Regions from separate parts of the Streptomyces sp. NBC_01471 genome, predicted to be linked through region 2. Evidence: riboswitches for the same ligand, from Rfam matches in the RefSeq annotation. Region 2 holds a riboswitch; each other region holds the start of a gene.
What was found. Region 2 has a riboswitch for cobalamin ahead of OG285_RS28555 (cobalamin biosynthesis protein). Riboswitches for the same ligand answer to the same signal wherever they lie in the genome.
Positions count from the first base shown of each region.

Region 1: another riboswitch for cobalamin. It lies ahead of cobN (cobaltochelatase subunit CobN); the one in region 2 lies ahead of OG285_RS28555 (cobalamin biosynthesis protein).
Region 3: another riboswitch for cobalamin. It lies ahead of metE (5-methyltetrahydropteroyltriglutamate--homocysteine S-methyltransferase); the one in region 2 lies ahead of OG285_RS28555 (cobalamin biosynthesis protein).

Region 1 covers NZ_CP109450.1:7,797,537-7,799,794, reverse strand. The annotation lists gene cobN (cobaltochelatase subunit CobN) at 1-1,056, opposite strand, end outside; cobalamin riboswitch at 1,093-1,243, opposite strand; gene cobG (precorrin-3B synthase) at 1,351-2,258, shown strand, end outside.
Region 2 covers NZ_CP109450.1:6,383,286-6,385,543, reverse strand. The annotation lists gene OG285_RS28565 (anion permease) at 1-545, shown strand, start outside; gene OG285_RS28560 (hypothetical protein) at 565-828, shown strand; cobalamin riboswitch at 970-1,111, shown strand; gene OG285_RS28555 (cobalamin biosynthesis protein) at 1,232-2,161, shown strand; partial or broken gene OG285_RS28550 (cobyric acid synthase) at 2,158-2,258, shown strand, end outside.
Region 3 covers NZ_CP109450.1:388,047-390,304, forward strand. The annotation lists gene OG285_RS01630 (hypothetical protein) at 1-370, opposite strand, end outside; cobalamin riboswitch at 715-939, shown strand; gene metE (5-methyltetrahydropteroyltriglutamate--homocysteine S-methyltransferase) at 1,100-2,258, shown strand, end outside.

The sequences.
Region 1 (2,258 bases), 1.4 Mb from region 2:
GTCCAGGCCGACGGCGTTGCCGATCCTGGAGTGCTTGGTGGGGTACGCGGAGAGCACCAGGGCCAGGCGTTTGTCGGCGGGGGCTATGTGCCGCAGCCGCGCGTGGCGCACGGCGATCCCGGCGACGCGGGCGGCCCGTTCGGGGTCGACGACATAGGCGGGGAGCCCGTCCTGGTCGATCTCCTTGAAGGAGAAGGGCACCGTGATCAGCCGGCCGTCGAACTCGGGTACGGCGATCTGGCTGGCCGCGTCCAGCGGCGACACGCCCTCGTCGTTCTCCTCCCAGACGGCCCGTGAACCCGTGAGGCAGAGCGCCTGGAGGATGGGGACGTCCAGGGCGGTGAGGGCGCCCGCGTCCCAGGACTCGTCGTCGCCCCCGGCGGAGGCCTGGGCGGGCTTCGTTCCGCCGGCGGCCAGGACGGTGGTCACGATGACGTCCGCCGCGCGCAGCGTTTCGATCAGCTCCGGCTCGGGGGCGCGCAGCGAGGCGACGTAGAGCGGCAGGGCCCGGCCCCCGGTGTCCTCGACGGCCTCGCAGAGGGCGGCCACGAAGGCGGTGTTGCCGCTCATGTGGTGGGCCCGGTAGTAGAGCACCGCGACAGTCGGCCCGTCCGTGGTGCGGGCGGTGCGGTCCAGCGGGCCCCAGCTGGGCGCGGGCGCCGGGGGCTCGAAGCCGTGGCCGGTGAGGAGCACGGTGTCGGAGAGGAAACGGGCGAGCTGGTCGAGGTTGGCGGGCCCGCCGTGTGCCAAATAGGCATGGGCCTCGGCGGCGATTCCGACCGGGACGGTCGACGCCTCCATCAACTGGGCGTCGGGGGCCTGCTCGCCGGTGAGGACGACGACCGGGCGCCCGTCCGCCAGGAGCAGGTCGAGGCCCTCCTGCCAGGCGCGGATGCCGCCGAGGAGGCGTACCACGACCAGGTCGGCGCCTTCGAGGAGCGCGGGCAGGTCGGTGAGCTGGAGGCGGGCCGGGTTGGCGAAGCGGTAAGCCACCGGGCCGTCAGCGGCACGGGCGCTGAGCAGGTCGGTGTCGGACGTCGACAGGAGCAGGAGCATGCGGCGTCAGGCCTTCCTCGGGGTGTCCACGCCCCGGGCGGTGGTCAGGACGGCGGGAGTTCCTGGCTCACCCGGCTCGGAAGCCGGGCTCACAGTGGCGGGACCGCGCCGGAATCTCACCGGGCTTCCTCCCCTGTCGCCGTCTAGGCGATTGCGGGCCGAACGGCCCGTCGCCAAGCATAGTAACGACCTTGACGGGCGACCGGCAGTGGGCCACCGGGTCCGCCCGCGGCGCACCCGGTCCTTACGAGCCGTCGCATCGGTGCAGGACATGGGCCTTGCGGACTGGTCGGTATGCTCGCCGCCATGCCCCTCTCCTCCGCACCTCCGCCTCCACGGGAGCCGGCCGCCCGCCGTGACCGCGGTGACGCGTGTCCGGGCAGCCTGCGCCTGCACACGGCGGCCGACGGCGCGCTGGCGCGGGTCAGGATCCCGGCGGGCGTACTGACGGTTTCGCAGGCCGGGACGCTGCTGGACGTGGCGCGGCGGCTGGGCGACGGGGCGCTGCATCTGACGTCGCGCGGCAATGTGCAGCTGCGCGGGCTGGCCCCGGACCGGGGCCAGGAGCTCGCCGAGGTGTTCGCGGGCGCCGGGCTGCTGCCCTCGGTACGCCATGAGCGGGCCCGCAATGTCGTGGCCTCCCCGCTGTCCGGCCTCGACGGGCGGGGAGCGGCCGATGTCCAGCGCTGGGCGCGGGAGTTGGACGCACTACTCTGTGGCTGCGAGGCGGCCGCGGAGCTGTCGGGCAGGTTCCTGTTCGCGCTCGACGACGGCCGCGGTGACGTGGCCGGGCTCGGCGCGGATGTGACGTTGATCGCTTCTTCGGGCGCCGGTGCGCTGCTGTGCGCCGGCGATGCGCGGGAGACGCTGGCGGTGCCGGCCGAACACGCGGCCCGCTGTGCGCTGCTGGCGGCCGAGACCTTCCTGAGCACAGCCCGTGCCGCCGGAACCGGCGCCTGGCGCGTGGCGGAACTGCCCGGCGGACCGGCGGCGTTCGTCCGCGCGGTCGCGGAGCGGCTGGCAGCCGCCGGCATCCCGGCCGCTGCCCGGGACCGGGCGGAACGGCTGACGTCCGGAGCCGGGCCCGCGCCCGGTCCGGTGCCGGCCCCGGACGGACGGACGGCGCTCTCCGTCGGGGCGCCGCTCGGCCTCATCACCTCCGCCCAGTGGCGCCTGCTGACCGACACGGCGCAGCACGACGG
Region 2 (2,258 bases):
GCATCATCAAGACCATGGGCAAGGGGCTCACGGAGCTGCGGCCGCAGCAGGGCTTCGCCGCCCAGACCGGTGCGGCGACCGTGATCCTGGCCTCCTCGCACCTCGGCTTCTCGCTCTCCACCACCCAGGTCTGCTCGGGCGCCGTGATGGGCGCGGGCGTCGGCCGCAAGGGCGGGGTAGTCCGCTGGTCCACCGCGACCCGGATGTTCGTCGCCTGGTGCCTGACCCTGCCCGCCGCCGCGATCGTCGGCGCGGGCGCCGAGTATCTGACCGGCCGCGGCCCCTGGGGCATCGGCGCGGTCGCCGTCCTGCTGATCGCGGGCTCCGGTGTCATCTGGTCGCTCTCCCGCCGCAGGCCGGTGGGCCAGCACAGTGTCACCCCCGACGATCCTGCCGGGTCGGACGAGCCCCCGGGTGTGGTGACCGCGGCCGTCGCGGCCGTCACCCCGCCGCCGCCGGCCGGCGCGGTCTCCGACGGTCTCCGCACCACCATCCCCGCACCGGTCGGCGCCGCACCGGAGCCCACCCGGCCCGCCACGGTCTGAAGGAGAAGGACACCGCAGCATGGACATCGACTGGGCAGCACTCGGCACCGTCTTCGGCGTCAGCCTCGTGGCCACCGTCGGACTGGTGGGCCTGTTCACCCTCGGCGTGGTGGGCCTCGCGCGGAGGCCCGCGCCGGAGGCAGGCAGCGCCACCGCACCCGCCGCCGCGACACCTGCCGGTGCGGGCCGGGGCCCGGCGCCGGCCGCGCGGGCCGGTTCGTACGCCTGCTTCGCGCTCTGCGCGGCGGCCGTGGCGTACGGGATCTATCTGATCGTCGCCTGACCACCACGCCGCCCCGCACCACCGACCGCGTCACCCCGCCCGCCCGGCGGCCCGCCAACGGCCGCCGGGCGGGCGGCCCGTGTGAGCGGCCCGTGTGGGGCTCCGCACACGGCCCCGTCGCAGGTCAAGGGTGAGTTGACGGGTGTTCGCCGACCGTGGTGGACTTCCGGGGCCAATACGGCGGCAGGAGAGGAAGTCCGGTGCGAATCCGGCGCGGTCCCGCCACTGTCACCGGGGGTCGCACCCCGGGAGCCAGGAACTCTCACCGCCGGTCACGTCGAACCAGGGCGCGGACACCCTGAGTGAGGACTACGCCATGCGCGGCCGCCTGCTGCCCGAACCGCCCGACGCTCCGAGTACGGCTGCTGAACGGGCCCGCCGAGGCATACCGGGCTGCTGACCCATGCGTGCCGAGCGTGTCTTCGTGTACGGCGCCACCACGGGCCTCCTGGCAGACCTCCTCTTCGCCGACCCCCGGCGCGGGCACCCCGTCGCCGCCTTCGGGCGGGCCGCCGCCGCCGTCGAGCGCCGGCTCTGGCGCGACCACCGCGGGTGGGGCGCCCTGCACACCGCGGTCTGCGCCGGGGGCGCGACGGGCGCCGCCGTACTGGCCGGACGTGCCGTACGCGGCCGGCCCGCGGCGGGTGTCGCGCTGACCGCCGCCGCCACCTGGGCCGTCGTCGGCGGCACTTCGCTGGGGCGTGAGGCCCGCGCGGTGGGCGACGCGCTGGCCGCGGGAGACGTCGAGGCGGCCAGGGAGCGGCTGCCGCATCTGTGCGGACGCGATCCGCAGGCGCTCGACGCGCAGCAGATCGCGCGGGCCGTCGTGGAGTCCGTGGCCGAGAACACCTCCGACGCGGTGGTGGGCGCACTGGTCTGGGGCGCCCTGGCCGGGGTGCCCGGTCTCGCCGGGTTCCGGGCGGTGAACACCCTGGACGCGATGGTCGGCCACAAGTCCCCCCGTCATCTGCGGTACGGCTGGGCATCCGCCCGGCTCGACGACCTGGCCGGCTGGCCGGGCGCCCGGCTCACCGCCGTACTCGCGGTGCTCGCGGGCGAGGACCCGCGCGGCGCCCTGCGGGCCTGGCGGTCGGACGCGGGCGGCCACCCGAGCCCCAACGCGGGCCCGGTGGAGGCCTCGTTCGCGGGCGCGCTGGGCGTACGGCTCGGCGGCACCCTCGCGTACGGCGGCCGGGTCGAGCACCGGGCGGTACTGAACGCCGGCGGCCGGCCCGTTGCCGCCGGCGACATCGAGCGCGCGGTGCGGCTGTCGCGCCGGGTGTCCCTGCTGGCGCTCGCGGCAGCTCTCGTGGTGAGGAAGGTGCGCGGATGAGTGGCGGACTACTGGTGGCCGGAACCACGTCGGACGCGGGGAAGAGCGTGGTCACGGCGGGCATCTGCCGGTGGCTGGTGCGCCAGGGTGTGAAGGT
Region 3 (2,258 bases), 6.0 Mb from region 2:
CCTTGACCCTGGCCAGGCCGGTGCCCATGGTGATTCCCTCGGGTGTGCGGATCAGGTTCGTCCCGGTGATCACCACCACGCCCTTGCGGGGCTCGACGAAGACGCCGCCGCCGAGGTTCGGCTTGCCCTCGCTGGGAGCGAGGCGGTAGAAGTCGCACCCGGGGGATGTCTGCTTGTTCACCAGCAGACCGGTCTTCTCCGCATCGCGTTCGGACTGTCCGAGCTGAATGCCCTTGTAACCGTTCGGACCGAGGACACCACCGGGATCCCTGGGAACGCCCGTCGCGGCCGTGGCCGTGGCGGTGCCGAGCGTTCCGAGCAGCAGCAGTCCGGCTGACACCGCGGTCGCGGTCCTGGTGAGGCGTTTCATCGTGAGAGCTCCGTCCGTCTCGGGGCGTGGACCGTACTGTCTGCACGGCCGGGTCGCCCTGGGTCGCCGGCGGCCCGGGCCGGAAGGCAGTCCGGGGCAGGGCGCACGGCGGATAGCACCTGCCCAGTATCATCCCGAATGATCACGGGATAGGCGCATGTGAGCCATCCAGCCGCCATGGCACGGCCGATGGCGTGGACCGAACGGTTGACGGAAGCCGGCGATCCGGCCCGGCACGAGCCCCGCTCCGCTGCGGCGGACCAGGATGTACGCGGTCGTCCTCCGTGTCTCACGTCACCGTCCGCAATGTGGGCGGACGCCTCCGCGGAAGGACGTCTCCCTCTAGGCTGGCTGGTGCAACTGGTTCGCCCCGTCCGCCAGACGGGATGCGTCGTAAGAGGGAACCCGGTGGAAATCCGGGACTGCCCCGCAGCGGTAAGTGGGAACGACCGCCGTCATACGCACTGGGCCCGGCCGGGCCTGGGAAGCGACGGCCAGTAGAGGGAAACCCTTTCCGAGGGTGACCGCGCCCGCAAGTCCGAAGACCTGCCCGTTGCCCGTGCGCGACCGATCGCGTACGGACATCCCGGTGACCTCGTGGGCGGGTCGGCGCGTATACCGGCGGACGACCGTGCCTCGTGGCACGCGTGGACCGTCCGGTTCGTCACCCCTTCGCGTTCGCGTCCCGTCACCGGGATCTCAAGGAGTCATCTCGCGAAGGAGATTTCCGTGACAGCGAAGTCCGCAGCCGCGGCAGCACGGGCCACCGTGTACGGCTACCCCCGCCAGGGCCCGAACCGGGAACTGAAGAAAGCCATCGAGGGCTACTGGAAGGGCCGCACCAGCGCCGACGAACTGCGCGAGACCGCCGCAGGTCTGCGCCGGTCGAACTGGCAGCGCCTGGCGGAGTCCGGCATCCACGAGGTGCCCACCGGTGACTTCTCGTACTACGACCACGTGCTGGACACCAGTGTCATGGTCGGCGCGGTCCCGGAGCGGCACCGCGGGGCCGTCGAAACCGACGCGCTCGACGGTTACTTCGCGATGGCACGCGGCACCCAGGACGTGGCGCCCCTCGAAATGACCAAGTGGTTCGACACCAACTATCACTACCTGGTGCCCGAACTGGGCCCGGACACGGTGTTCACCACCGACTCCACCAAGCAGACCGGGGAGCTCAGGGAGGCGACCGCACTCGGCCTCACCGCCCGTCCCGTACTCGTAGGCCCGGTCACCTATCTGCTGCTGGCCAAGCCGGCGCCGGGCGTCGCGGCGGACTTCGAACCGCTGACCCTGCTGGACCGGCTGCTGCCCGTCTACGCCGAGGTCCTCGCCGATCTGCGTGCGGCAGGCGCGGAGTGGGTCCAGCTGGACGAGCCGGCTCTCGTCCAGGACCGCACCCCCGCCGATCTGAACGCCGCCGCACGCGCCTACCGTGAACTGGGCTCGCTGACCGACCGTCCCAAGCTGCTGGTCGCGTCCTACTTCGACCGGCTCGGCGACGCGCTTCCCGTCCTGGCCAAGGCCCCGGTGGAAGGCCTGGCGCTCGATTTCACCGAAGCTGCGGCGGCCAATCTCGGCGCGCTGGCCGCGATCGGCGGACTCCCCGGCAAGCGCCTTGTCGCCGGTGTGGTCAACGGGCGCAATATCTGGGCCAACGACCTGGAGAAGTCGCTCGCCACGCTGGGAACCCTGCTGGGGCTGGCCGACCGGGTGGACGTATCCGCCTCCTGCTCGCTCCTCCACGTGCCGCTCGACGCATCCGCCGAACGGGACGTCGACCCGCAGATCCTGCGCTGGCTCGCCTTCGCCCGGCAGAAGACCGCGGAGATCGCGACCCTCGCCAAGGGGCTCACCCAGGGGACCGGTGCCATCGCGGCCGAACTGG